Regions from separate parts of the Flavobacterium procerum genome, predicted to be linked through region 1. Evidence: riboswitches for the same ligand, from Rfam matches in the RefSeq annotation. Region 1 holds a riboswitch; the other holds the start of a gene.
What was found. Region 1 has a riboswitch for S-adenosylmethionine ahead of ACFFLS_RS15310 (homocysteine S-methyltransferase family protein). Riboswitches for the same ligand answer to the same signal wherever they lie in the genome.
Positions count from the first base shown of each region.

Region 2: it holds a riboswitch for S-adenosylmethionine, as region 1 does, so the genes downstream of both, ACFFLS_RS21725 (SusC/RagA family TonB-linked outer membrane protein) here and ACFFLS_RS15310 (homocysteine S-methyltransferase family protein) in region 1, are expected to answer to the same signal.

Region 1 is NZ_JBHLYW010000010.1:209,086-224,551, forward strand. It holds gene ACFFLS_RS15275 (TonB-dependent receptor domain-containing protein) at 1-1,680, shown strand, start outside; gene ACFFLS_RS15280 (pyridoxal phosphate-dependent decarboxylase family protein) at 1,769-3,175, opposite strand; gene ACFFLS_RS15285 (dicarboxylate/amino acid:cation symporter) at 3,335-4,558, opposite strand; gene ACFFLS_RS15290 (class I SAM-dependent methyltransferase) at 4,748-5,401, opposite strand; gene metF (methylenetetrahydrofolate reductase [NAD(P)H]) at 5,615-6,571, opposite strand; gene metH (methionine synthase) at 6,653-9,328, opposite strand; gene ACFFLS_RS15305 (PDDEXK nuclease domain-containing protein) at 9,628-10,629, opposite strand; gene ACFFLS_RS15310 (homocysteine S-methyltransferase family protein) at 10,659-11,663, opposite strand; SAM riboswitch class I at 11,948-12,064, opposite strand; gene ACFFLS_RS15315 (hypothetical protein) at 12,600-12,734, opposite strand; gene ACFFLS_RS15320 (NAD(P)/FAD-dependent oxidoreductase) at 13,082-14,134, opposite strand; gene ACFFLS_RS15325 (precorrin-2 dehydrogenase/sirohydrochlorin ferrochelatase family protein) at 14,323-14,904, opposite strand; gene cobA (uroporphyrinogen-III C-methyltransferase) at 15,023-15,466, opposite strand, start outside.
Region 2 is NZ_JBHLYW010000022.1:532,666-548,131, forward strand. It holds gene ACFFLS_RS21685 (cupin domain-containing protein) at 1-84, opposite strand, end outside; gene ACFFLS_RS21690 (NADP-dependent oxidoreductase) at 81-1,079, opposite strand; gene ACFFLS_RS21695 (winged helix-turn-helix transcriptional regulator) at 1,173-1,550, shown strand; gene ACFFLS_RS21700 (aminotransferase class V-fold PLP-dependent enzyme) at 1,686-3,161, opposite strand; gene ACFFLS_RS21705 (S9 family peptidase) at 3,196-5,355, opposite strand; gene ACFFLS_RS21710 (M14 family metallopeptidase) at 5,361-6,605, opposite strand; gene ACFFLS_RS21715 (redoxin domain-containing protein) at 6,674-7,657, opposite strand; gene ACFFLS_RS21720 (RagB/SusD family nutrient uptake outer membrane protein) at 7,731-9,185, opposite strand; gene ACFFLS_RS21725 (SusC/RagA family TonB-linked outer membrane protein) at 9,202-12,372, opposite strand; SAM riboswitch class I at 12,626-12,726, opposite strand; gene ACFFLS_RS21730 (hypothetical protein) at 13,135-14,274, shown strand; gene ACFFLS_RS21735 (hypothetical protein) at 14,360-14,905, shown strand; gene ACFFLS_RS21740 (5'-methylthioadenosine/S-adenosylhomocysteine nucleosidase family protein) at 15,124-15,466, opposite strand, start outside.

The DNA of each region.
Region 1 (15,466 bases):
ATCATTCTAAAAAAACCTAATGCTTCGGGATTAAAAGGAACTGCGTTTGCCAGTTACGGAAGAGGTAGAAAAAACAGAAACAGTGCTGGTTTTAATTTAAATTACAATAAAGACAAATGGGGCGTTTTCGGTAATTACAGTTATACTTTCCGTGGTGAAGAGGAAAAGAAAAAATTCAACCAAACTCAATTTACCGATGCTACGCGCGAAGAAATTGCGACAAAGAATAATCAAACTTCTATCACAGACGAACCTTTGACTTCTAACAATTTTAAAATCGGAACGCAGTATGAAGTTTCACCAAAAACCAATTTAGAGTTTTATGTAGATGCGAAAATCGGTAGCTATCAAAATATGGCCGACGGAACTAATTTCTTAACTGATGCTGCAAATCAACCTATTTTTGACGCCGTAACTTATAATAACAGCAAAGAAAAATGGAATGATTACACCTACGCGTTTTCGGGTCTTCATAAATTTGATAAAGAAGGACAAACCCTAGCATTTGATTTTGAATACGAAACTTCAAAATTTAGATCAAACCAGTTTCAAAGTGCCGATAACACAGCTTCATCTGCAACTGTCAATGATCGTAGAGGCTTTATTCCTTCTCAATTAAAAGTATTTAGCGGAAAAATAGATTTTGTAAATCCGATTAAAGAAAAACAATCGTTAGAATGGGGTTTCAAAGGTAGCATCAAAAACAATGACAACCCTTCTGTTTATGAATACAACGAAAACAATCAGTGGCTAATCGATTTTAATTCGACCAATCATTTTGAATACAATGAACAGATTTATGCAGCTTACATCAATTACAAATATCAGTTGGATAAACTGAATATTCAGGGTGGTTTACGAAGCGAATATACTGCAATTGACATCAATCAGAAGACCTTAAATGAAACACATAAAGACGATTATCTGAACTGGTTTCCGAGCATTTCGTTAAAATACGAATTAACAAGCAGCCATTCGGTTCATGCTTCATACAGTAAAAGAATCAACAGACCTAGCCAGTTTGACCTGAATCCGTTTCGTTTTTATGATGACTCTTTTAATTATTCGCAGGGAAATCCAAATTTAGTTCCTGAAATTACAAACGCAATGGAAATTGGCTACGCTTGGAAAAGCAGTTTTATGGCATCGGTTTATTTTAACAAAACAAAAGATGTTTTTACAGAAGTGTATAATTACGACCCGAACGCCAATACAACCGTTACTACCGAAATCAATGTTAGTAAATCATATAATTACGGCATTAACATTACCAATAGTTCTGAGCTTAGCAAATGGTGGTCTGTAAACACGCTTTTTAATGTATTCGAAAATAAATTTATGGCAAATGTACTTAACAGCTCTACAATTGACCCTATTATGACGGTTAATCTGAATGTTCAAAATTCATTTACTATTACCGAAACCCTTAAAGCCGAGGCAAATGCGCAATACCAGTCGAAATCTAATCTTGGAATTTACCAACGTGATGCCTTCTTTGATTTCAGCATCGGAATTTCGAAACAGGTTTTGGCAAAAAAAGGAACTATCAAACTTAATGTCACTGATATTTTCAACACCAATAATTTTTACATCAAATCTGTAATTGCGCAGACAAGCCTTGATAAAAAATACGATTTGGATAATCGCATTGCAACCATCGCTTTTACCTATAGAATTTAAGATTATTCATTCTTGAATATTGTTTTTTGTTTTTTTTTGTGTTAGTTAAAAAGAGCCTGTTTTTCCTTTCAACAGGCTCTTTTGTTTTTTAAATTAATTCTGAAAACACGGCTTTCATTTCTTCAATTACAATTTTGATATCATTTTCGGTGGTTCTCCAATTTACAAACGAAGCGCGTATTCCTTTTTTATTTTGATAAAAAGTCGGTGTCATAAATACTTTTCCTGTATCGTTTAATTTTACTAGAAAGTCATTTACTTTATCCTGATTTTCGTTTCCTTTCAAAGTAAAACAAACATTGTTTAATCGGATTGGTGCAAGGAGTTCGAAATGATCTTGTTCAATAAGAGCATTTCCGAAATGGAGTGCCAAAAGCGTACTTTTTTCAATCAAATCCTGAAAACCTTCTTTACCGTACGCCACCAAAGAAAACCAAACCGGTAAGGCTCTTAAACGGCGTGAATTTTCTGGAACTACATTCAAGTAATTAAAATTTTCTAAAGCATTTCCTAAATAGGGAGCATTTGAATTCTGAAACGTTTCAATCTGCAGATTTATATGTTGTTTTCTAATTAAATAAAAAGCACTTTCATAAGGAACATTCAACCATTTATGACAGTCAATTGTAATGCTGTCTGCTCCTTCCCAACCCTCTACCAAATGTTTGTATTTTTCTGAAACAGCAGCAAATCCGCCAAAAGCACCATCAATATGCCACCAAAAATTGTGTTTTTCTTTTAGTTTAGAAATTGCCTTAAAATCATCAAAATCGGCTGTATTTACAGTTCCTGCACTAGAAATCAAGATAAAAGGTTTTCCGTTTAAGGCCTTTATTTTTTCTTCTAAATCGGCAATATCCAAAGCTTCACGATTGCCTTCGATTGTTTTTACAACCGTATAATTCTGGCTTCCGATTCCTAACATCGACAATGATTTTACGGAAGAAGAATGCGGAGTCGCTGTTAAAATATTGATGGTTTCAGAGATTCCGTTTTTAGCAAAATCTTTTCCAAACTGTTTTCCAAACCATTGTCTGGCAACTCCCAAACTGGTAAAATTAGACATTGTTGCGCCCGTAACGAATCCGCCCAAAAATGAATCCGGAAGTTCTAATAATTGCAGCAGTAAATTAATCGTTTCAAATTCTATTAAAGCCGAATTTCCTCCCTGAGATGTTACAGACTGTGTATTTTGATCGTAAATCGATGCTAACCAGTCACCAGCGATAGAAGCTGGAGTCGATCCGCCCGTAACAAACCCCCAATAGCGAGGTCCTGGTGATGAAACCAATAAAGGAGCTAATCGTTCTTTAAACTCTTTTAAAGCTTCATCGGAACCTAAACCTAATTCGTTCAAGTTTCGTTTAGGATTAATTGTATTTTTGTTTGAAGTTGAAATATTTTCTAGATTATTCAAAAATTCGACTCCTTGTAGTTTTGCCTTTTCTAAGATATTTTCGAAGTTATTTAAATCGTGTTGTAATATTGAATTCATAGTATAGAGTATTAGATTTCATACTGATTGACTCAGATGAAAACAGATTTTATATAATTTTTTATTTGAAGAACTGCTGATTTGGTCTCGCACAGATTTTGGACTCGAGCGATAGCGAACATGCGGAGCGATTTAAGATTTGGGATTTTTAAAATCTAGTTACCATTTTGTTTTTTCAGAAAATCTGGAAACCATCATAGAACAGATTACATCTCCGTTGGCATTTAACAGAGTAGCAATTGGATCAACCAAAGTTCCAAGAATCATCGCAACCGGAAGCGCTTGTTCCATCGGAAAACCGTAAACTGTTATGGCTAGGATTTCACCAATATAACCTCCGTTCGGAATGCCGCCTTCTACAATCGAAACTACAACTGTAATTCCTAAAGCGAGCAGAATTGTCATAGGATCTGAAAAATCTTTCCCAAACATAGCAAACAAAAAAGTTATTTTTAAGATGGACGACATGCTCGAACCGTCTTTATGTAAAGGAGCTCCAAGCGGAATCACTAGATTGCGTACGTGTGCCGGAATTCCCATTTTTTGTGCTGCTTCTAAATTGGCTGGAATAGTGGCAATACTACTGCAAGTTCCCACTGCTGTTAGAGATGGCGTAATATTGTTGCTCCAAAAAACTTTAAAAGCTTTTTTTCCGCCAGCAACAAACGCATATAAACTAAAGAACACAAAGAAATAAAAAATACAGGCTCCGTAATAAACCGCCATTGGTTTTGCATAAACTCCTAGTAATTGTGGCCCAAAAACTCCAACTTGATAAGCAAAATAAGCTCCCAAACCTATTGGTGCAGATTTCATGATGATATTCAAAAGCTGTTTCATTACCTCGTTTCCTGAATCTAAGAAACTCTTGAAAGCATTCCCTTTTTCTCCTGATTGTAATGTGGCAAAACCAACTAAAAAAGAGAAAATAATCAATGCCAGCATGCTTTTTCGAGACAATAATTCGAAGAAATCATTGGCTGTAAGCAGTTTTGCAATCTGATCTCCAGCTGATCCTGATGTTACTTCTTCAAATGGAACTTTTGCAATAGCAATATCTTCATGAATCGGAAAAAGATAAACGGCACAAATCATTACAATTGCTGAAATCAAAATCGTAGCCAGAAAAACGAGAATCATGATAACAAACAGTTTCCCTAATTTTTCTGTTCGTTCTAAATTAGCAATCGAAGAACCAATAGTGAAAAAAATCAACGGAATAATGGCTGTGAAAAGTAAATTCAGAAAAATATCTCCCAACGGTTTTATGATCAGTACATCTTCTCCAAATACCAATCCGAAAATACTTCCGATTATGATACCGCCAAGAAGCCATAAAATACTGCTGTAACTCTGCAAAAAATTGATTTTCTTAACTTCCATAATTTGAGATCAGAAAAGATTAATAATAAGGAATGAAAGTACTCAAAAAACTGCGAAGATTTTTTTTGCCACAGATTAAAGTGATTTACACAGATTTTAAAATGAACAAATTAATTAGTGGAAATTTGTGAAATTAGTGGCAAAAGAAAAAAATCTTTTTTAATCTGTGTAATCTGTGGCAAAAAAAATCTATTTCTCCAACACAATAGTAGTAAAAGCTCTCTCGACCAATTCGCCGGTTTTGCTTTTTACTTCTTCTGTCTGTGTTTCGGTATAAACGATTTTAAAATCTGATTTTTTGATTAATTCCTGCGCTTTTTCGGTACTGTACAATTCAAATTCGAATTGCGTAAAAGGCAGTTTTTTCATAAAATCTTCTTCGGCAAATGTCAAACAGAAATTCCCGTTTGGTTTTAGAACCCTGTAGATTTCCGAAAGTAATTCTTCGGGTTTCTGCCAGAAATAAATCGTATTTACAGTAAATATTTTATCAAATAATTCGTCTTCAAACGGAACTGCGTTTCCGTCATAAAGTGAAAAGAAAGCCTGTTTTTGAGAAACAAAATTTCGATTGATCTGACGTGCTTCCTGAAACATTAGTTCCGACATTTCCAGACCGTAATATTTTAGTTTTTCGGCTTGTTCAAACAAAAATTCTACGTGGCCTGCGTTTCCGTGGCCTAGTTCCAGAATTCGGTTTTCGTTTGACATATTTAGATTCAGAATCGAATGTTTGGTCATATTGATGTTTGTTTCGTTCATCATATTTCCCATTTCGATTCCTTTTTCTCCCGATGGATGTTTTAATTGAGAGGCTATCGCTTGTAGTTCTTCTTGTTTCATGACTCGAAAATTTAAACTTCTAAATTAAACAAAATCCTTTAGCAATTTGTTATTGCTTGGGGTCAGATTCCAATTAACGTTTGTTTTTGTCATTTCGACGAAGGAGAAATCTCCACGAGAAGCTCGACAAAGATTGGATTCTCTTTGCAGAGTTACTTGCGAAGATTTCTCCTTCGTCGAAATGACAAAACACGCATTATATCAAGTAAAAAACTAAAAAACCTGACTTGCAATCTGGCGGATGTTCTCAGATTTACCCATTGAATAATAGTGTAAAAACGGAACTCCAGCGGCTTTTAATTCTAATGACTGCTGAATCGCCCATTCGATTCCGACTTGTTTGATTTCAGCATTATTTTTGCATTTATCAACAGCATCGATTAAATCTTCTGGTAAATCGATTCTGAAAATCTGTGGTAATACTTGTAAATGCCTTTGAACCGCAATTGGCTTAATTCCAGGAATAATCGGAATTGTAATGCCCATTTCTCTTGCTTTTTCTACGAAAGCAAAATATTTAGCATTGTCAAAAAACATTTGTGTTACGACATAATCAGCACCTGCATCTACTTTTTCTTTTAATCTTTTTAAATCCGATTGTAAAGATGGCGATTCTAAGTGTTTTTCAGGATAACCCGCAACTCCAATACAGAAATCTGCTCTGTTGTCGGTATCGATTACTTCGTGAAGGTATTGTCCGCAGTTTAAATTTTTAATTTGTTTAACCAAATCAATTGCGTAATGATTTCCTCCTGCTTTCGGCACAAAAGACTGCTCATCTTTCATAGCATCTCCGCGAAGCGCCATCACGTTGTTGATTCCTAAATAATGACAATCAACCAACACGTATTCGGTTTCTTCTTTGGTAAAACCACCGCAAAGCAAATGCGGAACCGTATCTACATTGTATTTATGTTTTATAGAAGCGCAGATTCCAAGCGTTCCCGGACGCATACGAGTCAGTTTTTTGTCTAAAAGTCCATTACCTTTATCAATATAAATATACTCTTCACGAGAGGTTGTTACATCAATAAACGGCGGATTAAACTCCATTAACGGATCAATATTATCGTATAATTCCTGAATGCTTTTTCCCTTTTGAGGCGGAATGATTTCAAATGAGAATAATGTTTTTCCTTTGGCGTTTTCTATATGTTCTGTTACTTTCATCTTTTTTTGTTTCAAGTTTTTCTAAGTTTCAAGTTTCAAGTTACGTCCGAACCTGAAACCTGAAACTTGAAACTTTTTCTTTTAATCTGCTATATTAGGATTCAACCATTTCATTGCGTAATCAGTTGGGACATTGCGTCGTTTGGCGTAATCTACAACCTGATCTTCTTTTATTTTTCCGAGTCCGAAATAGCGGCTTTTCGGGTTTCCGAAATAATATCCTGAAACCGATGAAGCTGGCCACATCGCCATGCTTTCTGTCAACGTAACTCCAATTTCTTCGGCTACATTTAAAAGTTTCCAAATCGTTGGTTTTTCCAAGTGATCCGGACAAGCTGGATAACCTGGAGCCGGACGAATTCCTTTATAATTTTCTTTAATCAATTCTTCGTTGGTTAAAGATTCTTCTGAATCATAACCCCAGAAATCTTTACGAACTCGCTCATGAAGATATTCGGCGAAAGCCTCAGCAAAACGGTCCGCAAGCGCTTTAACCATAATTGAATTGTAATCGTCTAGGTTTTTCTCATATTCCGCCGCCCATTCATCTACACCAAAACCAGTTGTTACGCAGAAAGCTCCCATATAATCTTCTATTCCGCTGTCTTTTGGCAGAATAAAATCAGCTAATGCGATGTTTGGTGCACCTTTTGTTTTTTGTGACTGCTGACGAAGCGTTAAGAATTTCTCCAACACTTTTCCGTTTTCATCACGTAACTCGATATCGTCATCATCAACCTGATTCGCAGGAAAAATTCCGTAAATACCTTTTGCTTTTAGTTTTTTCTCTTCCAGAATTACTTTCAGCATTGCCTGAGCATCGTTAAAAACAGATGTCGCTTGTTCTCCCACAACCTCATCCGTTAAAATTGCCGGATATTTTCCGTACAATTCCCAAGTCTGAAAAAACGGCGTCCAGTCGATATATGGAACCAAAACATCCAATTCAACTTCGACAATTTGTTTGCCAATTACTTTAGGCTTAGTTGGTGTATATTCCGACCAATCCAATGGTAATTTATTTTTACGGGCATCTTCAATCGTCAGGAAGTTTTTATCTCTTGAACGATTTAAAAATGTTTCTCTAAAAGAATCATATTCTGCACGAATATCTGCCGCATATATTTTTCTATTATGATCTAACAAGTTTCCTGCAACAGTAACGGCTCTAGAGGCATCGTTAACGTGAATTACAGTTTCTCTATATTGAGGCGCAATTTTCACGGCCGTATGCGCGCGCGAAGTCGTTGCCCCACCAATCATAATCGGGATTTTAATTCCTTGTTTATCTAATTCTTTGGCCAAATACACCATTTCGTCAAGCGAAGGCGTAATCAATCCGCTTAATCCAATAATGTCAACATTATGTTCAATCGCAGCCGAAATAATTTTTTCCGGAGGCACCATAACACCAAGATCTACAATCTCATAATTGTTACACGCCAAAACCACCGAAACGATGTTTTTACCAATATCGTGAACGTCGCCTTTTACAGTTGCCATCAGGATTTTTCCGTTTCCTTGTTTGTCTCCCGCTTGTTTGCTCGCTTCGATAAATGGCAGTAAATAAGCCACCGCTTTTTTCATTACACGAGCCGATTTCACCACCTGAGGCAGAAACATTTTTCCGCTTCCGAATAAATCTCCAACCACATTCATTCCTGTCATCAAATTGATTTCAATAACTTCAATTGGTTTTGTCGCAGCCAAACGTGCTTCTTCAACATCTTCTTCAATAAAAGCATCAATTCCTTTTACCAATGAATGTGTAATACGCTCCTGAACAGTTCCAAAACGCCATTCCTGAACTACTTTTTCATCGCTCTTTGCTTCGCCTTTTACATTTTCTGCAAAATCCAAAAGTCGTTCCGTAGCATCGTCACGTCTATCTAAAATTACGTCTTCAACGTGTTCTAATAAATCTTTCGGAATATCATCGTAAATCGTCAACATTTCTGGGTTTACGATTCCCATTGTCATTCCTTCTTTAATCGCGTGGTATAAAAACACCGAGTGCATAGCTTCACGAACCGTGTCATTTCCTCTAAAAGAGAACGAAACGTTACTCACTCCACCACTGATATGCGCGTGAGGTAAGTTTTCACGAACCCATTTTGTTCCTCTAAAAAAGTCCAAAGCGTTCAAGCGATGTTCTTCCATTCCCGTTGCAACCGGGAAAATATTCAAATCGAAAATAATATCCTGCGGAGGAAACCCAACTTTGTTCACCAAAATATCATACGAACGCTGACAAATCTCCACACGACGATCGTAATTATCGGCCTGACCAACTTCGTCAAAAGCCATAATAATTGCCGCCGCGCCGTAACGTTTGATTAATCTCGCATGATGAATAAAAGCTTCTTCGCCTTCTTTTAACGAAATCGAGTTTACAACGCTTTTTCCTTGTACTACTTTAAGACCGGCTTCAATGATTTCCCATTTCGAACTGTCAATCATAATTGGCACTCTCGAAATATCTGGTTCTGCCGCAATTAAATTCAAAAATTTAGTCATCGCGGTAACACCATCAAGCATTCCTTCATCCATATTAATATCGATGATTTGTGCTCCACCTTCCACCTGCTGTCTTGCAATATCAAGCGCCTCGTCATATTTCTCTTCCTTGATTAATCTCAAGAATTTTCTTGAACCTGTTACGTTTGTACGCTCACCAACATTCACGAAAACACTTTCCGGCGTAATAATCAACGGTTCTAATCCTGATAATACAAGGTCTCTTCTTTTTTCTGTCATTTTTTTCTAAGTTACTAAGATCCTGAGATACTGAGGTTCTAAGTTTTTTTTATTCTATTTCTTTCCTGCGGGGTTTTTAGAACCTTGTAGGTATTTCTTCTTTTTTAATTCAAACCTATCAGAATCGATAGGTTTAAAAAACTATTATTTTTTTAAATATTTTGGGCGTGTCCCTCCGGGTCGGGCTATCCGTTACAAGTCCTCGTCTCGTCAAAAGACGAGACTGCGGGCTTTTCACTTCTATCCCTCACGCGGTCTCGGTTTCACAAGACGATTTATGAATTTTAATTTTTATTATTTTATTCTTCCAGCAATTTATCCAATTGATTCTGAAGCGTTTTTTTATCTGGTAAATACAATTGATATTTGCTCAATAAAACCTTGTTTGTAATACTATCAGTAGCATATTCAACCAAAATATGATTTTTGTGTGCTCCCAATACAATACCAATTGGCTCATTATCTCCTTCAGTTGCTTCTTCTTTTTTGAAATAATTCAGATACAAATTCATTTGACCAATATCCTGATGATCAATTTCGCCTCTTTTCAAATCTACCAAAACAAAACATTTCAATATTCGATGATAAAAAAGCAAATCCAAATAAAAATGTTTTCCCCCAATGCTCATTCGGTATTGTCTGCCAATGAACGCAAATCCTTTTCCCATTTCCATAATGAACTGCTGTAAATTGGAAATGATTTTTTCTTCCAGTTCATTTTCTAAATATTGATGTTGTTCAGGAATATTTAAAAAATCCAATACAAAAGGATCTTTAATTAAATCTTCTGCATTTTCTACAATGTGTCCTTCTTTAGCCAATCTCAAAACGCCTTCTTTGTCTTTGCTCAAAGCTAATCTTTCAAACAATGAACTCTTCATTTGACGTTTTAATTCTCTTACACTCCAACGTTCATGTTGACATTGTTTAGCATAAAAATTAATTTCTAATTCCGAGTCAGCTTTTAAAATTTCAAAATAATGACTCCAAGTCAATAAGTGAGACAGTGTCTCACTTATTGGAAACGATAGATATAACTTACGCATGTATAAAAGATTAGATCTACTAAACCCTTTACCATAGGCTTGTACCAAATCCTTTGAAAGCCTTTCAAATAATTGACTTCCGTATTCAGCTTTTTCATTTCCTTTTTGCTCAAACTCTACAATGTGCTGACCTACGTACCAATAAGTCTGCACCAAAATTGTATTGACTGATTGTACAGCTTGTTGCCTTCCCTGTTGCAACAAACTACCAATTTTATCGATAAGTTCGCTATAAGGTTGTTTCTCTAAACTCATAATTAGCAATTAATACCTTCATTAGATCATCATTCAAAAACCGGCGCAACTCTCGGTTTATAATCCTTTGCAACCTCAGCCATTAATCGAATATGATCCGGAGTTGTTCCGCAACAACCTCCAATGATATTGATTAAATTATCTTCTAAATATTCTTTAATGAAAGCCTGAGTTTGTTCTGGTGTTTCATCGTATTGACCGAAAGCGTTTGGCAATCCTGCATTTGGATGTGCTGAAACATTAAAACTTGTATTATGCGCTAATGTTTTTAAATACGGTTTCAGCAAATCGGCTCCAAGAGCGCAATTGAATCCTACGCTTAATAACGGAATATGAGAAACGGATATCAAAAACGCTTCAACAGTCTGTCCGGAAAGTGTTCTTCCTGAAGCATCTGTAATCGTTCCTGAAACCATGATTGGAATATCAAGATTGCGTTCTTCTTTTACTTCTTCGATAGCGAAAAGTGCTGCTTTTGCATTTAATGTATCAAAAATCGTTTCTACTAAAAGTAAATCACAGCCACCATCCATTAAGGCTTCTGCCTGTTGTTTGTACGCAATTCTCAAATCGTCAAATGTTACGGCTCTGTAACCCGGATCGTTTACATCTGGAGACATACTTGCGGTACGGTTTGTTGGTCCGATTGAACCGGCTACAAAACGTGATTTTTCCGGATTTTTTGCGGTAAACTCATCAGCTACTTGTCTTGCGATTTTAGCCGATTCGTAATTTAGCTCGTAAACCAAATCTTCCATGTGATAATCGGCCATACCGATTGTTGTTCCTGAAAAGGTATTGGTTTCTACAATGTCAGCGCCAGCTTCGTAATACGCAGCGTGAACATCGCGGATCGCCTGCGGTTGTGTTAGAGATAGTAAATCGTTGTTTCCTTTTAACGGATGCGGGAAATCTTTGAAACGCTCTCCTCTGAAATCTTCTTCGGAGAAATTATAGCGTTGCAACATTGTTCCCATTGCTCCGTCTAGGATTAGGATATTTTTTTTTATTGCTTCTTTTATCGTAATTGCCATGTTGTATTTGCCGCTAAGGCGCTAAGGCACAAAGCTTTTTTTATTTTTAATTTTGAAGGCTCTATTTACCTTCGATATTTTTTTACATAAATTCCAAAAGTGCACTATTACTGGCTCATTAGCCCCGATTGAGCCGGTATCCTCGTAATGAAATGGAGAGATATAGGCGAAAGCGGGAACTATTGACTGCAAAAATGCGCCAATGATTCGCTCCTGATACAGCATCTGTTTCAGTAATATTGTATGTTGTCTGGAAAAGTTTTGAGAAATACGAGTATGTATTTGTGTTATCTATCTTTAATACTAGAAAATGTCGTATAAAGTAGAATTTAGCACCTTCTTTATGATAAAGGGTTGCTAAGGTTTCATCGGGTCTATCCCTCCGCCTTTCGTGATAACTGACAATAATTTTAAGAACAGTGCAAAGGTATGAAATAGGGTTTCGATTTGCAAATGTTTTTTTAAAGATGCTGAGACTCTAAGATACTGAGTTACTAAGTTTAAAGTTCGGATCTTATTTTTCAAATATATCCCAGAGTTTTAACCACGGGGAACGTATTGTGATTATGCGTTGCATCTATTCGTTGTGTTCCAGTGGTTGAAACCACTGGCTATGTTTCATATGTTTTGTTTTTTATAAAAAAATTGAGATTTACTTTGCGTTTTTTTGCTTAATCAATAGTTCAGCTTCAGAGGAGCATAATATTTATAGAAAACGATTAACAAACCAAATGAAAGCCCAGCGGAGCGACACATCTATAATATGTCGCTCCGCTGGAGTTTTTTTTGCGTACAGAATTTTTTCTATTCTATTTTTATGCTACTGAGATTTTATGTACGGAATAAAAAAGCCCAAACATTTAAAGTTTAGGCTTTCTATTTTTTACTTTTCCACTCAAAAAATGAATGTATCGTTCAATAAATCAGATGGTTTATTTAAAAACTTCTGTCCCATTTTAGAAATGTATCAATGACTTCCTGATGATCTGTAAATTCCTTATCTGCCATGCTCATCTCATTGTCAATTTTTGCCTCTTCTTCTAGTAGTTTTTCTTCATTCCAATTGTTCATAATAGATAATTTATTTAATACTTTCTTAAAGTTACCACTTTTTAACTGGTTATTCAAATACTGAAAACTATTTTTTCATTTTAATGCAAAGCTACTAAGCTTCTAAATGACTAATATTAACTTGAAGTTGCTAAGATGTTAAGGTTATAAGATGTTTTTACTGAAGATGTTTTAATAATGAAGCCTATTTACTTTGATTAATTACATTTTTCTGATTTATTTAAAATACTAATAATCAACATTAAGCACTCGAAATCTTGTTTGAAATCACGCACAATTTAGAATAAAAAAAGCCCAAACTATAAAAGTTTGAGCTTTCTATATAAAAATCTTAGTGTCTTAGCAACTTAGACTATCGCTTTAACAACGGCTTTTGGTGCTTCTTTACGAGTTCCGTCGAAACCGTCTACTCCTGATACTGTTGTATATTTCAATACGTATTTTTTACCTGGATTGATGATTCCGTATGCCGCCTGGCACATTAAAGTTGCTTCATGAAATCCGCAAAGAATTAACTTTAATTTTCCTGGATATGTATTTACGTCTCCAATAGCAAAGATTCCTGGAATGTTGGTTTGGTAATCTAATGCATTGTTTACTTTGATGGCATTTTTCTCGATTTCTAATCCCCAGTCACCGATTGGACCTAATTTTGGTGTTAATCCGAAAAGTGGAATAAAATAGTCGCAATCAATTTTACGGTGTGCGCCGTTTTCTTCTATATCTAAAGATTCTACGTGCTCTGCTCCGTTGATTCCGATAACTTCTGCCGGTGTGATTAGTTTGATTTTTCCAGCTGATTTTAATTCCTGTACTTTTTCTACAGAATCAAGAGCTCCTCTGAATTCATTTCTTCTGTGGATTAAAGTTACTTCTGAAGCTACATTTGCCAAGAAGATGCTCCAGTCTAATGCTGAATCTCCTCCTCCTGCAATAACAACTCTTTTGTCTCTGAATTTTTCAGGATTTTTGATGAAGTATTTTACTCCTTTATCTTCATAAAACTCGATATCTTCGATAAGTGGTTTACGAGGCTCGAAACTTCCTAATCCTCCTGCGATTGCGATAACCGGCGCGTGGAATTTAGTTCCTTTGTTTGAGGTTACAATGAATGTTCCGTCTTCTTGCTTTTCAACTGTTTCTGCACGTTCTCCTAATGTAAAACCTGGCTCAAATTGTTTGATTTGCTCCATTAATCCGTCAACTAAATCTCCGGCTAAAACTTCTGGAAATCCAGGAATATCATAAATTGGTTTCTTAGGATATAATTCTGAAAGCTGTCCTCCTGGTTGAGGCAATGCATCTAAAATGTGGCATTTTAATTTTAATAATCCTGCCTCGAATACGGCAAATAAACCTGTTGGTCCTGCTCCAATTATAAGTATATCTGTTTTAATCATTATGTTGTTGTTTATAATCATTCTTAATAATACAAAGAAACGAATAATTTATTCTTTAATCAATGATTTTTATCATTCATTTCTTTCGAAATTTCATCCATCGGATTGATTCCGACGTTATTCAATTCTATGTGTCCATCGGGTTAAAACCCGACGCTACAATATAAATCGTTCCTTCGGAACTTTTGTTATTCTTTATTTTTTAATGAAGAGGTAATCTCATTCATTCTTTTAACCTTTTCTTCAAAATTGCCTTTTAAGGTTTTTCGGTATTCATTCAGATTCTCAACCATTTGATTGATATCTTCCGGAATTACTTCTTCGAAAAACTCACGCAATCTCTTTGCCGTTGTTGGCGATTTTCCGTTTGTCGAAATGGCGATTTTCACATTTCCTTTTGTTACGATTCCGCCTAAATAATAATCACATAAATCCGGCGTATCGGCGATATTGCAAATCAAATAACGTTTTCTCGACAATTCGTAAACTCTTTTATTCACTTTCAAATCGTCTGTACAGGCAATTACCATGTGACGTTTTTTAAGCATTTTCTTTTTGAACTTCGCTTCCGTCAATTTAATTGAAGGATGATTTTCGGCTAAAACTTTAATTTCTAAATGAAAATCTGGCGCTACGACCTCAACATTTGCATTTGGACTTGACTTGAGCAAGAATGAAAGCTTTTCCAGACCTACATTTCCTCCGCCTACAATTAATACATTTAAATTGTGAAGCTTTAGAAATATTGGATATAATTCGTTTTGTTCCATGTTAATCTTTTTTCTTCTAATCAAAATTAGAATAACCTACGAGATGTTCCTAACGGAAAATTAATATTAATTGGAAACATTTTTTCTACCGATGAGATGTTCCTAACGGAACATAATTCTATCGAATTTCTTCTTTTGATAGAAATTCTTCGTAGAATCCTTTCAGTTTATTGCTTTCTCTTACAACTTCTCCAAGAACAATAATCGCTGGTGAGCCTAATTCTTTTTGTTTTACAACTTCTAAAATCGAATTTACTGTTCCAACTCCTACTTTTTCTTCTGTGGTTGTTCCGTTTTGAATAATCGCAACAGGCAAATTTCCTTTGTCTTCTTTTTGAAACAAATCGATTATTTGAGGCAATTTGTGCATTCCCATCAAAATCACAACGGTTGCTGATGATTTCGCTGATAAGGCAATATCTGAAGATAATTTCCTATCAGAAGTTGTTCCCGTAATTGCCCAAAAGCTTTCTGAAACTCCTCTTTTTGTGATTGAAATTCCCTGACTTGCAGGAACTGCAACTACAGATGAAATTCCGGGAACTACTATGGTTTCTATTCC
Region 2 (15,466 bases), on a different contig from region 1:
AACATTGGTAACGATTTCATCTTGTTCGATAATTGATTTTCCGTTTTTTAGACCTGTTACTACTCGTCTTGGAATTGTTTTCATTTGGTATGTATTTGCATTATTAATTTTTTCCCTTGTGTTTTATTTTCTCTTAACATAGAAAGTGCTTCTTCGACTGTTCTAGTACTCAATTCCCCAATAAGCGAAATTTTGGGCGGACTGATTTTTTCATCTTCAATTAACTTTGTTATCTCGTTCAAACTATTTTTATAATATTCAAAATGATTTTCGAGTCCGTATGCATAATTAGAAATGTTATGAATTGTCGCTCCTCTAGAAAAAAGAATATCTCGCGATTCTGGAGTTGAAAAATTTGTGACATTTATATAAGTACCATTGATTTTTAAAAGCTTTGCTACAATTGCCACAATATGATTTCCGACCAAATCTACAGCTATATCATATTTTTTATTTCCGTTTAACGAAAGGGCTTTTTCGTATATGTCTTCGGTTTTATAGTTGATGATTTGTTCTGGTTTTACACCAATATCGATTAAAGAATTTATGCTCTCATCATTTCCTGCTGTTGTTATGAAATTGGAAAAACCTTTCGCAATAAGCAGTTTAACAAACATCTTTCCTACTCCCCCAGCTCCGCCTGTAATCAATATTGAATCTGATAAAGAAGCGTTCATTCTTTTAAAACATTGTAAAGCAGTAAGTCCTGCTGACGGAATTCCTGCAGCTTCTTCAAAAGAGATATTTTGAGGTTTCTTGACAGCAATTGCTTCCGGAACGCAAATATATTCAGCATAAGTTCCGTTTGAACCCATGCTTCCTGAACCACAAAAAACAGCATCACCAATTTTAAATTCGGTTACCTGAGCGCCAATTACTGTCACTATTCCTGAAAATTCACGTCCGAGAATTGGAGAATGCAACAGTTTTCTTTCTGATCCCTCTTCTGTCATTTGATAATCGATCGGATTAAAACCGGCGAACATAATCCTTACCTGAATTTCATTCGATTCTGGCTCTGGAACAGCGACTGTTGCCAGCTTAAATTTTTGATTTTCTTGTAATACTACTGCTTTCATTTTTTATCCATTTAGTTTACAAAAGTATCAGCCTAATATTTTATTTTTGTTATGGGTTTACCCAAGGTAACCGGTTACCAAAGAGAAACTAGTATGGCACAAATTAATGAGAATGGCGTTATTCGCGAAGCCAATTGTTCTGAAGAACTTATGGCTATGCGTGACAGTCTAGACGTCTTAGGCGGAAAATGGAAACTTATGATTTTGAGGTTTTTAACCAACAGAACGCATCAGACAATCCATTTTAAAAAAATGCAACGTGAAATTGGCGGCATTTCTGCAAAAATGCTCAGCAAGGAACTTAAAGAACTAGAAATCAATTTGCTAATCAGCAGAACAGAACAAGATACGAAACCTGCTACGGTAATTTATGCAATCACCGAATATGGAAAATCAGTACTTCCAGTTACAGAAACTTTGGTAAACTGGGGACTTACACACAGAGAAAAAATCATCGAATCTCTTAAATAGCTTTTAAAAAGTGATTTTATAAAACCTAAAACAAAGAAACCCGACAGCCTTTTTTTTAAACCTGTCGGGTTTCTTCTCTTTTGATATTTCTTAAAAGGTTCTGAATTTGTTAGCATACGCATAACAAACATTTCTTTAACCCAGATTGAACCATTCCTGAACATCCTCTTTGATTGTTTCGTTGATTTGAATACTCTCAAATTCATTTGTTGCAGCATTATACGTATACTCTTTTTTCCATTTTTTATAATGTAGCGTTATTTGCTCGATTGCATCGCAAATAAATTCAAGTTCATTATTGGTCATAATTGGATGAAGCGACAAACGTACCCAACCTGGTTTATTAGTTTGATTTTTCTGAAGAAGCTCACTCGTAATCGCTCTTGATCGCTTTTCGTCGATATTAAACAAGTAGTGAGCATAGGTACTCGCACACGACCAGCCACCACGTACCTGAATTCCGAAACGGTCGTTTAAAAGTCTTACAATTAGATTGTAATGAATATCTTCAATTACAAACGAAACACATCCAATACGTTCACTTTTTAAATCTCCCAAAACAGACAAACCTTGTATTTTTTGAAGTTTTGAAAAACACAAATCCAGCAGTTCTTTTTCTCTTTTGGCAATTTTTTCGACGCTCATCTTGTCTTTTAGCTGCAATGTCAAAGCTGCTCTCATTACTTGCAAAAATCCCGGAGTTCCGCCATCTTCCCTTACTTCTATCACATCGCTGTAACAATAATTTCCTAACGGATTGGTCCATTTTACATTTCCTCCACCCGGGTTGTCAGGAAAATCAGATTGGTATAATTTTTCATTAAAAACCAAAACACCGCAAGTACCGGGCCCACCAAGAAATTTATGTGGCGAAAAGAAAATAGCATCCAAATATTCTTCTGTGTTTTCTGGATGCATGTCGATTTTTACATAAGGAGCCGAAGCTGCAAAATCAACAAAACATAGTCCGTCGTTTTGGTGCATGATTTTAGCTAATTCGTGATAAGGCGTAATAATTCCGGTAACATTAGAACAAGCGGTAAAAGAGCCGATTTTTAAACTTCTGTCTTTGTATTTTTTTATTTCTTCAGAAAGAATTTCTGGGTCGACCAAATTGTTTTCATCAGCTGGCAGAATTACAACATCAGCATTGACCTCATACCACGGAACTTGATTCGAATGATGCTCCATATGTGTAATAAAAACTACTGGTTTATCACTTTCATTTTCATAGTTTTTTCGAAGCCACATAACGCGTTGCAATTTCGAAAGTGCAGCCGTCATTCCGGTTCCAGTTGTCACTAAAACATCAGATTCTAAAGCGTTCACATGTTTTTTAATAATATCTCTCGCATATTGGTAAGCATAAGTAGAAGCTTTTCCCGTCTGACTTGAAAATGAATGCGTATTGGCAATCATTGGACCTATTTTATCGATCATAATCTCTTCAATCGGACCGTATAATCTTCCGCTAGCCACCCAGTCTGCATATAACAGATCTTGCTGCCCGTAAACCGATTCAAAATTATGATTTACCCCTACTGTATTTTTTCTGAACTCAGAAAAATAACGCTCTAAACTTACTGGTTTTGTTTTCTCAATAGCATTCATTTCCCTATCACTTTTTAATTAACTAACTATTTTATTATTGATTGAATCTTTCAAAAAATTCAAAAGTTCGAAGCAACTGATCAATTCTCTGACGATTATCGCCACTTCTGGTGATTTCGTGGCTTGCATTTGGCTGTCTTACATATTCCACGGGTTTTCCTAATACCTTAAGCATTTTATAAAGCATCTGACTTTGTGTAACACCAGTTCTGTAATCGTTATCTCCATGAATAATCAAAAACGGAGTATTGATGTTTTCGGCATAATTCAGCGGTGATTCACGTTCTAAAATGGCTTTGGTTTCTTTTTCCCACGGATAACCGCCCCAATATCTCGGAACCATTCGCCACACATTTCCTTCTCCAAAAAAAGTATTCAATTCATAAACCCCGCGTTGTGCAGAAGCGGCTTTAAATCGTTGATCGTGACTGATGATCCAAGTGGTTAAATATCCTGCGTAGGAACCGCCTGTGATAAAAAGTTTATTAGTATCTGCCCAGCCCAATGCTGTAGTTTTGTCTAAAGCCGTAAGAACATCGCTTGAAGGTCCTGGCCCCCAATCTTTAATATTGGATCGTAAAAACTTTTCGCCATAACCCGAAGAACCTCTCGGATTACTATATAAAACGCCATAACCTTGGGCCGCAAAAAACTGGTATTCTAGCCACATACTGGCATCGCCAGGACCAAACATTGATGCCGGACCACCATGAATTTCAGTTAATAAAGGATATTTTTTACCTTCTTCAAAACGAGTTGGTTTTGTAACCCAATATTCGATTTCAAGACCTTTTTCGTTGGTAAAGGTGCATTTTTCAGGAAAACTTAGTGCTTTGTTTTTCAACCAATTGGTATTGAATTCGGAAACCAATCTCGGTTCTTTTAGTTTTAAATCTGAAATATAAAGTTCTGACGGATTCTGAACCTCAACTTTCGCGAAAGCAAGAACACCATTATTGATATCATAATCTGTAATTCCTTGGTCGAAAGAAGTTAGTGTTTCTACTTTTAAAGTATTTAGCGGAACTGTACAAAGCACATAACCGCCATTGCTCGAAGAGGTAAAATAAAGCTGCTTATCATCTTTAGAAAAACGAACATTATTGTTATTTCGATCGTATTCAATCACTTTGCTTTTGCCAGAAGGATTTTCTAAATTGAAAACTTTCAGCACGGGAATCGATAAATTATTGCTGATGCTTTCCTGATATGCTAACTGTTTTCCCAAAGGCGAAACGGCCAACAGCTGGAATACCGTATTTTCTGCTCCCAACAACTCCGCTATATTAGTTCCGTCTGTGTTTATCGTGTAAATTCGGTTTTCTATAACCCTGTCTGGATGCCTTTTTTCATTGAGGCTTGCGTTGAAAGCTATTTTGGTATTGCTTATAAATGACGGATTTGAATGAGAATAAAATCCTTTTGTGACTGCTTTTTCTTTTGATCCTGGTTTGGCATCGATAATAAAAATATGTGTAAAACGTAATTCGCTGCTTACAGCGGTTTCGGTTTGAAAATGCAATTTGTCTACGACTTTTGCTTTTTTATCTTTTTCGTTGTTTTCCAAATAAGCTCTGATTGCCTCGATAGTTCCGTTTGGATCGGCTTTGGTTTTGTTTGGATTCAGGTTTTCGTTTGCCGAAAATCCTGGTTTTTCAAAACTCCAAATTGGTAATTCTTTCTTCGGATTTAAAACCGAATCCTTGATTAATTCATTGATTTGAATGGATGCCGTAAACAAAATCTGTTTTCCGTCTGGGCTCCATTTTGGATTTCCAGCGCCGTATTTCGATTCTGTAAGTTGAACGGCCTCTCCTCCTTCATCCACTTTAAACAAAAAAAGCTGCGATTTTCCTTTTACATTTCGGGTAAAAGCAATTTGTTTTCCATCTGGACTAAAAACAGGAGAACTTGATGTTTCTTTACCAAAAGTGAGTTGTCTTGGTGTATTGTTTTTGGCGGTTTTGGTAATCCAAAGCTGTGTATCGTAATCATAATCTAGAGCATTTTCTGGATTTTTGATGATGCTTTTTACTGTAAAAACGGCATTTTGTCCGTCTTTACTCAACTCAACATCTGTCACTGTTCTGATTTTTAAAAGATCAGTAACCTGAATCAGTTCTTTTTTTTGCTGACTGAAACAACAGACAGAAGCAATTAGCGCTAGAATGATATAAATTTTTACTTTTTTCATTTCTTTTAATTTTTAACATTTTCCAAAATCAGTTTCATGAATTCTTCTCCCGAAACTTCTCCTTTCTTTTTAATAAAATCTTTCGGCGTATGGTCTCCAATTTCAAACACCAAAGCTTCTGTTTTGTAGGTTTCAAACAAATAACTGAACAATGTGAATGTTGGCGGTTTAAAATACAAAGGTTTTACATGTGGCGTATAATTCGGAATTCCGTCTTTTACTTTATTCAGCCAATTGGGCACAAAACCGGGAATATTTCCTTTTAGATTAGGATCGACTGTGTAATAAATATCATCATGTGTAGAGTGAAAATCAATCGCAAACCAAAGTTTGTTCGAATCTTTGATTTCATTTTTCAGAAAATCACGAACCGCTCTGGTTTCCGGCTGATTGAATTCATTGTAATCGCGATTCAAATCGATTCCGCCCGAATTATGTCTCCAAAAACCGCCATCAACACCATCGGGATTCAGAAGAGGAATGACGTACACTTCAAATTTCTTTCTGAACTTTTTTGCCAATGGTGTATCGGCTGTTAAACTTTCTACAAAAGCCTCAAGAGCATAATGTCCTGTAACTTCTGGCGGATGATTGCGTCCTGAAATCAGGATTTTATTTTTAGATGAAGGATTTCCGATACTGAAAACTGGAATTTTTCTTCCTTCTGCCGTTACACCAATCGAAGCTTCGGCAGTGTTGTTTTTATTTTTTAAGGATGAAATCCATTCGTTTATTTCTTTCGAAGTTTTAAGTTCCTGCGCGGCAATCCAAGTCGTGTCTCTGCTGACTTTTACTTTCAAAACATAATTGGAATCTTTTTCCTTTTTCACGAAAGTGCCATTTTCAGAAGCTATCCATTGTTTTCCGTTGGTACTGATTTTCGCATTGTAACGATGTCTTACGTTTGGCGGATAATCAAACCGAATCTGAATTTCCTTCTCTGTTTTTGACCAAACTTTAAAAGCATACCATGGACTTCCGTTTATTGGCGCATTTTCTGGGGTAATCAAAACGCTGAAAGTATTGTCGTCTAGTTTTACAACTCCGTTAAGGCGCGCTCCTGCGAAATCATTTCCGAAGTAAACCTCATCTCCTGTTTTATCAAAAACGCCTTTCCATTGTTTCTCCACAGGACGCGTTACTGTCGAAACTGCCGTAATAGGGTCTTGTCCTTTAAAACCACTTTTGACTTGGGCGTTTGCTATAATCAACGACAACATTGCTGCTGAAAAAAATAATCTGGTTTTCATTTTATTCTCTTTAATTTTTATAAATGTTGTTTTGTCATCGATCTACGGAAAATGACAAAAAGCGCAAATTATTTATCCAAAAGCGATTTAAGCGTTGTCTGTAAATCTTCTCCACGAAGATTTCTTGCTACAATTACTCCTTTCGAATCCACTAAATAATTTCCTGGAATAGCTCTAACTCCGTATAATTTAGCAATGGTGCTGTTCCAATAGGTTAATTCCGAAACTTGCAACCAATCTAAATGGTCTTCTTGAATTCCTTTTATCCAGTTTTCTTTCTTTTTATCTAAAGAAATTCCGATAATATTGAAGCCTTTATCGTGAAATTCTTTGTAAGCCGCTACAATATTTGGGTTTTCTTTTCGGCATGGTGCGCACCAAGAAGCCCAAAAATCGACTAAAGTGTATCCTTTTAAGTTTTCAGAAAAACGAACTGGTTTCCCTTCTGGATTATTGGCAGTAAAATCAGGGGCTTTTTTACCAACAGCCAATCCGTTTAAAACGGTTACCAGTTCTTTTAGTTCTTTCACGTAAGTGGAGTTTTGCTGGCTTTTATCCAACAAAGCAATATTTTGCGTGATCTGATCTGGAGTCAATCTGTACGACCAATTTCTGTACAAAACATATGCAGAAACTATTGAATTTGGATGTTCTGTAATGAATTTGCTGATTTCTACATCTTTTGTTTTTCTATAAACATCAAACAAATCTTGAGCAGCAGAACCTTCAACTACTGAAATGCTGTAATACTTTTGCGGACTCAATTTAACTGTAATGGGTCCTTTTTCTAAAAAAATATAAAGCGGATTATTAGCTGTGTTTACACTCAAACCATACAATTCAGGCGTTTTTACTTTGGTTTTAAAGCTAAAACTTCCGTCTTTTACTTTTACCGAGTCAATAGTCGTGAACATTTTATTGTGAAATTTCTGCAGATAGACATATTGTGCTACGGTATCTACAACAGTTCCTTTTAACTGTAAATTACTTTCTTGCGCCTGAGATTCTGTTATCCCAAAAAACAAAACTAAACCTAATAGTATCTTTTTCATCTTAATTGTTTTTAGTAAAACTTTGCCAAAGTGACTGCTTTGACAAAGTTTCGTGGTTAATTATTATTGGTTTTTAGTATAATTTATTTGCTGATAATTCTGTGTTTGCTGGCGGAAAAACATAATTAGCATCCGAAGGCGAAACCGCCTGAGTTTGCAATTTGTTGTCGCCTTTTGCCGGAAGTGTCTGCAGATTACGAAGTAAATCTGGCCCACGGAAACCTTCTCCAAGCAATTCGATTCTGCGCTCTTTCCAGATTGCCTCGATTAATTGGCTCTGATTTGAAGTTACTGAAGATGCAAACGTGTACGAAGCATCAGATCGCTGATGAACTGCAGTTAAAAGATTGGCGGCTAAAGTTAGATTTCCTGTTTTGGCAGCTGCCTCAGCATAATTCAATAAAACTTCTGAATAGCGAATTACAGGGATATAATCTAAAAATGGCGATGGTTTTGCAAATTTTTTAAAATATTGTTTTCCCGAAACGGTTCTTGTCAAATTACGTCTGTTATCTGTTGTTCTCCATTGCGCATCGCCCAAAATTCCCGTTGGATTTAGGTAATATTCTAAATTGGTATTGTAAATATAAGCAATAGACGATTGTCCGGTGTACGAATCCAAAGAACTCATCGGAATGCTGAAAATAGATTCAACTGTAGCATAGTTTGAAGAAAAAATCAACGTAATATCCGATTGCAATGCATGCTTAACCTCGCTAGCCGTAGTAGAAAATGGAGCTTGCGTCTGCGGAGCCAATTTTGCCGCTTCTTCAATTACTTTTGGCCAGTTATTCAACGTTAAGTAAACTCTTGTTTTTAAAGCAATTGCAGTACTTACGTGTGCTCTTGTGGTATTGAGGTCAGCCGTTGTATAACTCTGAGGCAATGTTGCTTCAGCTTCGTTTAGATCTTTCAAAATTTGCGTATAAATTTCTGCTACAGAACTTCTTGCCAAATCATTATTGGCTGTTCCGGTTTCTGCTTTTAAGCGTAACGGAAGTCCTTTAGAAGCTCCTGCATCTTTATTGTAAGGCTGTCCGAAATTAATGACCAAAGTATAATAAGCTAATGCTCTGATCAGCTTTGCCTCGCCAATATATTGTTTTGCTTTTTCTTCTGTAATTACGCCCTGATTTACTGCTAAACCTTCAATCAAGATATTTGCGTTATTAATTGCCGAATATGCCTGTGCCCAAAGATTGTTGATATCATTTGATCCTGAACTATAAGAGTTGTTCCAGCTTTCGTAACCTGTAAAATTATTTGCTGTGATGTTGATGAAATCTTCTCCACGCTGATCTTGATACAATAAAATTCGGCCTCCGTAAACGCTGGCACCTTTAAATGCTTTATAAATTCCGTTTACCAAGCCTTCGATTCTTGCCGGAGTTTTAAAAATATCCTTGTCAGAAACTGTTGTTTCTGGAGCGATATTCAGATCTTCATTGTTTTCGCAGGAAGTCAGTAAAATTCCAGACAGCAATAAAGTTAAAACCGATGTTTTGTATGATTTGAAATATGTTTTCATGATATAATTTTATTTATTAAAAACCAACATTAAGTCCAAAACTGAATGTTCTTCCTTGTCCGACAGAGTTTTTCTCTACTCCCATAGAAGTGGTTGAATCTCCGTTTGATGAAGTCTCTGGATCTGTTCCCGAATACGAAGTAATCAAGAAAAGATTGGTTGCCTGAGCATAAATTCTAACCGATGATAATTGCGCTTTTTCTAAAATATTCTTCGGAAGAGAAAAACCAATTGTCAATTGTTGCAATCTCAAGAAATCGGCTTTTTCGGCATTATCAGAAATTGCAAATCCGCTTGAACCGTTCGAAATAACATCATTGTAAACCAATCTCGGAATGTTAGTCTGTTGTCCTGGAGTTGTCCAGCGGTTTAAGACTTCTGTCGAATTATTGTAAAAACGCTGATCTAGTAAAGTTCCTCTGGTATTGTTCATTACTTTGTTTCCGCCCGAATAAGTAAATCCAACCGTAAAATCAAAAGCTTTGTATTGAATATTATTGGTCACGCCTCCGTACCATTTTGGCAGAGCATTACCCAAAACCTGATAATCTGCCACTGTAATAGCTGCGGCTGTAGACCCGTCTAAATACGTCCAGTTGCTTTGTCCAGACGGAACTGCGGCACTGTATTGCACTTTTTCTCCATTTTTATTAATGAAAATTCGACGTCCGTTTTCTGGATTTACACCCGCTGATACGGCTCCATAAAGACTTCCCGCAGAATAGCCCACTCTTGTGATATTATTGGCTTCTGTAGTAACTTGCGTATATCCTATAATATCTGTGTTTCCTTCTGCAAGAGCCGTAACTTTATTCGTTACATGCGTATAGTTGAAAGAAGCTTTCCATTGAAAATCTTCCTTATTGATAATAGAAGCATTCAAACCTAATTCGACACCTCGATTATACATCGAACCGACGTTGGAAAGAATTGAATTGCCCGGAATTCCTTTTGAAGGAGATTGTGGACTGCTTAAAATCAAACCGTTTACGTCATTGTTGAAATAATCTGCCGTAAATTGCAATCTGTCTTTAAAGAAACCTGCTTCAAGTCCAATATTCGTTTGGTCGCTCGTTTCCCATCCTAAATCTTCATTTCCTGCCTGCGATAGCGCCCAAGTTGCTGCTGTTCCGTAAATAGAAGAACTGTACAAATTTTGTGAAGCATAGGCTGATGATAGATTTCCGTTTCCTACTCTACCCCAACTTCCTTTTAATTTAAGTGAATTCAGATAGTTTGCGATACCGCTGTTCTTAAAGAACGATTCTTCGCTCACAGACCATCCCGCAGAAATACCGCCGAAGTTTCCGTATTTGCTGTTTACGCCTAAAGCAGAATTCCCATCTTTTCTAAAGTTTCCTGTAATGAAGTATTTTCCGCCATAATCATATGATAATCTGAAGAAAGAAGAAAGGAAAAGTCTTTCTGACAAACCATTTCCAGAGGAACGAATTGTTCCCCATGTTCCTTGGTAATTTTCAAAGAAAGGATCAGAGACATTGGTTTGATTTGCTCCCCAAGAAGAGTTTTCATATTTCTGAACATCATAACCTGCCAAAGCCGCTACATGATGGTTTGCTCCAAAACGTCTGTCAAAAGACAAACTGTTGGTGAAATTGTAGTTGTTTCTGGTCGCCGCAATATTGGTAGCCGAACCTCCTGTTGCAAAGGCAGATGATCCTAAGTTTGGACTTAAATACGTAATATTTTCAGATTTTAATCTGTCAATTCCATAATTAGAATCAAATTTGAAACCTTCAAAAAAGGTAATTGTTGCATGAACATTTCCAACAAAATGATCATTTGTACTGGTATATTTACTGTTTTCGAACAACGCACCCGGATGCCATAAAGTATTGGTGAATAAATTATTTCCTGGACTTGCAGTTCCTGTTGAGCTCAAGTTATATGTGCCATCAGCGTTATATGGTGATACGTTTGGAGGCAATGCAAAAGCCAGACGCGCCGCGCCAATAAGCAATAAACCGCTGCTGCTTAATGAACCTGTATTTTGTGCTTGATTGAAAGTATTGTTATAAGAAAGGTTTCCTCCCAATTTCAACCATTTGTTTACATCATGGTCAATATTGAATCTTGCGCCTTTTCTTTCGAAATTATTGTCTTTTGTAATTCCTTCCTGTCTAGAATAATTGGTAGAGAAATAATATCTTGTATGTTCTGTTCCTCCCGAAATACCTAAATTATGGTTTTGAGAAACCGCATCGCGATAAACCTGATCTTTCCATTTTGTATTTACACGTGAACCGTCTGCATTATAAGACGGAAAGAAAAGTGCCGATGCTACAGAAGCATTATTTTCATTTCCTGTTAGTATTTTACTGTTTAAAACCGCTTCGTTTTTTATGGTTTCATATTGTTCAGCATCTAAAAGATCAGGAAGTCTGGTTGCTCTTGTAATTCCAACCCAAGTATCATACGTAACTTTTGCTTTTCCTTGTTTTCCTTTTTTAGTGGTAATCAAAAGAACGCCACCTGCAGCTCGTGAACCGTAGATTGAAGTTGAAGCAGCGTCTTTTAGAATATCAATAGATTCAATATCAGCAGGGTTGATATCCGCAAGCGGATTATTCGCAACCGAATTTGTTGTCGAAATATCTCCAGTATTGACCGGAATTCCGTCAACAACCACAAGAGGATAAGAACTCAAGGAAATAGAATTCACGCCACGAATCCTAATAACTGGAGGATCGTTTAAAACTCCACTCGGAGTCGATACATTTACACCAGAAGCTTTTCCGATAAGTGTTTGCTCAAAACTCTGAACCGGAATATCTTTAATTGTTTTCGAAGTAATTCTAGCTGCAGAACCTGTAAATTCTTTTTTACTCTGAGTTCCGTAACCTACTACTACAACTTCTTTAAGTGCCGTATTTTCTGAAGTTAGACGAATATTTTCGAAAGAAGAATTAACTCCTTTTTCTAATGTTTTATAGCCAATATAAGTCAAAGTCAAAGCTTTATCATTTTGAGAAACAACGATAGAAAATCGGCCGTCAGCATCACTTATAGAAGATTTATTACTGTTTGATGCGCTAATTGTTACTCCTGGCAAAGGTTCTCCGTTTTCAGAATCCCTAACAGTTCCGCTGATCGTTCGTTCCTGTGCTAAAAGTCTGCCGGGAAGAAGGCTCAGCAGTAAAATTAAGCTTAATAAGTTTTTTTTCATTTTGGTTTTAGTTTAATAATTGGACAAAAGAATTCCACGGCCTTTGGTTAATAGGCCTTAACAAATTCTATTTAAAAAGGAAATAAAGAAGAGAAAACTAGTATCTGCGCATTCGGAAAATGACGCGGTTATCTTCTTCGAAAATAAAATTCAAACGTGGAGAAAGGGCATGTAAAAAAAGTAATTCGGTTTTCATCTTAAAAAAATAATAGTTTTTAATAATGATGACCTTATTCAGATTTTGAGGAAATCTTTCTTATCTGTCCCGCAAATCGGGAAGGATTTAGCACCTTATTCGGTAACAGGTTGCTAAGACATCAATGGGCCTATTCCCTCAGTCTTTCTGGATAAGTATCACTACAGAAATTTTCTGTGATGCAAATATATATTAATTCTACCAAATTAGTCAAGTTTAAAATTACTTTTTTTTAATTATTTAAAGGATTCATGAAAATATTCAGCATTAAAGCAATCAAAATAACAACCAAAACATTAATAATCAATAATTTAATTATGAATTATTTTGAAAAAGATATAAATCGCCAAACAGTTCTTTTTTCTTACTTATTCAAAAATTTCATCTCAAAATAACAACAAACCAATTTAAAATTTGAAAACTTGCTTACATTTTTAATAACCCAAAAAAGAAAATTTGAAAAATTTTCGGTTCCTCTCCCAACCTCTTCAATTCTTAAATCATCTATATCAAAAAGGAAACTCTTAAAAAAGATTTTACATTTACGCAACCAAACTAATCACAACATGATTCGTCGTCCTGCATTTATACTTATTTTTTTACTGGCTGGTTTTATTTCTGTTGCGCAGCAATCCGATTTGGTTCGTGTTTATCTGAAAGATGCCTGTGACGAACTAAATGTTCCCGACGCCCTTGTGACATTAGAATCGTATAAAAAAAAGCCAATTATTGCAAAATACAATAAGAAGAAGCAATATTATTATTTCAAAGAAGTGCCTGAGGATTACAATACCATTTTTGCTTCTCATAAAAATTTCGAAATTGAGGGATTCAAAAGAATAGACAGTTTTCCGCAACGCATCAATCTTATGCTAAATTGCAAAGGAAATATCAGGCTGCAAACAGAAAGACAACAAAAATCCTGGGTCAATGATGGTCCTTATTCCAAAGAAATAGTCAAAACCGACACCATTTTTTCTGGTATTGTTGTGGTTCACGACAATTATAAAGTCAAAATATCGGTTAAAAACTCTTATGATTTGTCTTTTAATGAAGTAAAGAAAAAAATCGACTCTCTTGTTGCGCCATATGGTTTAGAATATATAGACGATCTTTTTCCTAATCTGTTTTATACTCATTTTCCGAGTATGGGTAATAAATATCCCGAAAGATCCTATTTGATTGACGACCTTGACCGAAATAGACCTTTAAGTGATTTATTAATGACAGAGAATTCAATTTATTGGAATATCAGCCGATCTGCATATCTTCAAAAAGGCGATCCGTTCAGTTTTTGGGAAAGCTATTATTATGAAATTTTGTACCGCAAAAAAGACAAAACTCCTTTTGATGGCGATTGTGATTTGCTTCTCAACGAAATTTCAGAACACAACACCAATTTGGATCTTCAACTAGTAACACATTACAAGTTTAGGATTGAAGAGAATTATCCGTTAAAAATAAACTGCAAAAATTTAGCGAAATACGATAAACAGCTTATGAATTATCAATTTTTGGATAAATTTGGAAATGATCCGACACGATTAATGTTTATGGACCGATATTTTGATTTTGAAGACACTTTTCTTGGTAAATACGAATTGGACATGATAATTGATGGAGAGGTACAATACACTCCTCCTCCTTCAGAAACAAAATCAAATTTCAGATACAAATTAGAATTAGCAAAACCATCAAAAATATAACGCATGTTACTTAAAGCTATTCGGGAATATCGCAGCAAGAAAACAAAAAGCAAAAGTAAGGTACCTATTATACTTTTTCTTTATTTTGCTTCTATCTTCATTTTGTGCTTACGACATTTTTATAACTACAGATTTGTTTGTTCCAAATCAAGCTGAATTAGTCAATTCTAAAGGATTAATAAAAACGGTAATGACCGAAATAGCAAAAACTGAAAAAGAAAAAGATACTGTTTTTGTTATTAAATGGGCTGTTTTTGGAATATGCGGTAACGACGAAAGGTTTTCTAGAACAGCTTACCAAAAGAAATTAGATCAGATTGAGGAAAATAAAATGAATCCGGTGATTCTAGATTTACAAAAATCGGTTGAAGATCTTTACCACATAAACAACAAAGTTGTAATTACCGGAACAACAGGACGCGGTGAATTTTCTAACGCTTATTTTGACAGTAATTTAGAAAAATATAGTTTTGATCACAATCTTGAAAAGAGAAAAAGAGTTTATGAAATGCAATACACTATTAAAAATAAAGACAAAGTAGAATTCGTAATCTTGCACAATTTGGATACTGAAATACTGCGACTAATTCTAACTCAAAAAAACGGACAGTGGTCTGCACAGAAAATCTGATTAATTAAAATTTATACTAAAGCGCTTCCGTGGAAAAAGTTTCACACAACAGATAAATCTAATTTGATCTGCTAAAATCTTTTAAAAATCTGCGTGAAATACTTGTGTGTATAGATTTTTTTCACGCAGATTTATACAGATTAAAGCAGATTTATACAGATTTGAATCAAAACTGGTAAGAAAATTGAAAAATAATGATTTACCCATTGGGTCAATCATTACAGTAAAACATCTTTTTTATGCAGTTTTAAAATACCGCCAAAAGCAGTTGCTGCATTATGCACTTGTATGGTCCATTCTTCTGCTGCGTTGTCGTCTGCACCATCAGAAATGTATTTCAAACATAAAAAAGGAATTTTCTCTTTCATGGCAACCATTGCAAGTGCATAAGCTTCCATATCAATAACGTTGTACGGAGCTTGTGAGTGGCCCATTTCAAAACTATCTCCTGTTCCACAGATTCCGATGCTTAAATCGTCCATTGTAAGTCCGTATTCCAAAACCGGCGGTAAACCAGAAAGCGGCGTTTCATATTTAGCGTATCCCAGTCCTTGTACGTCC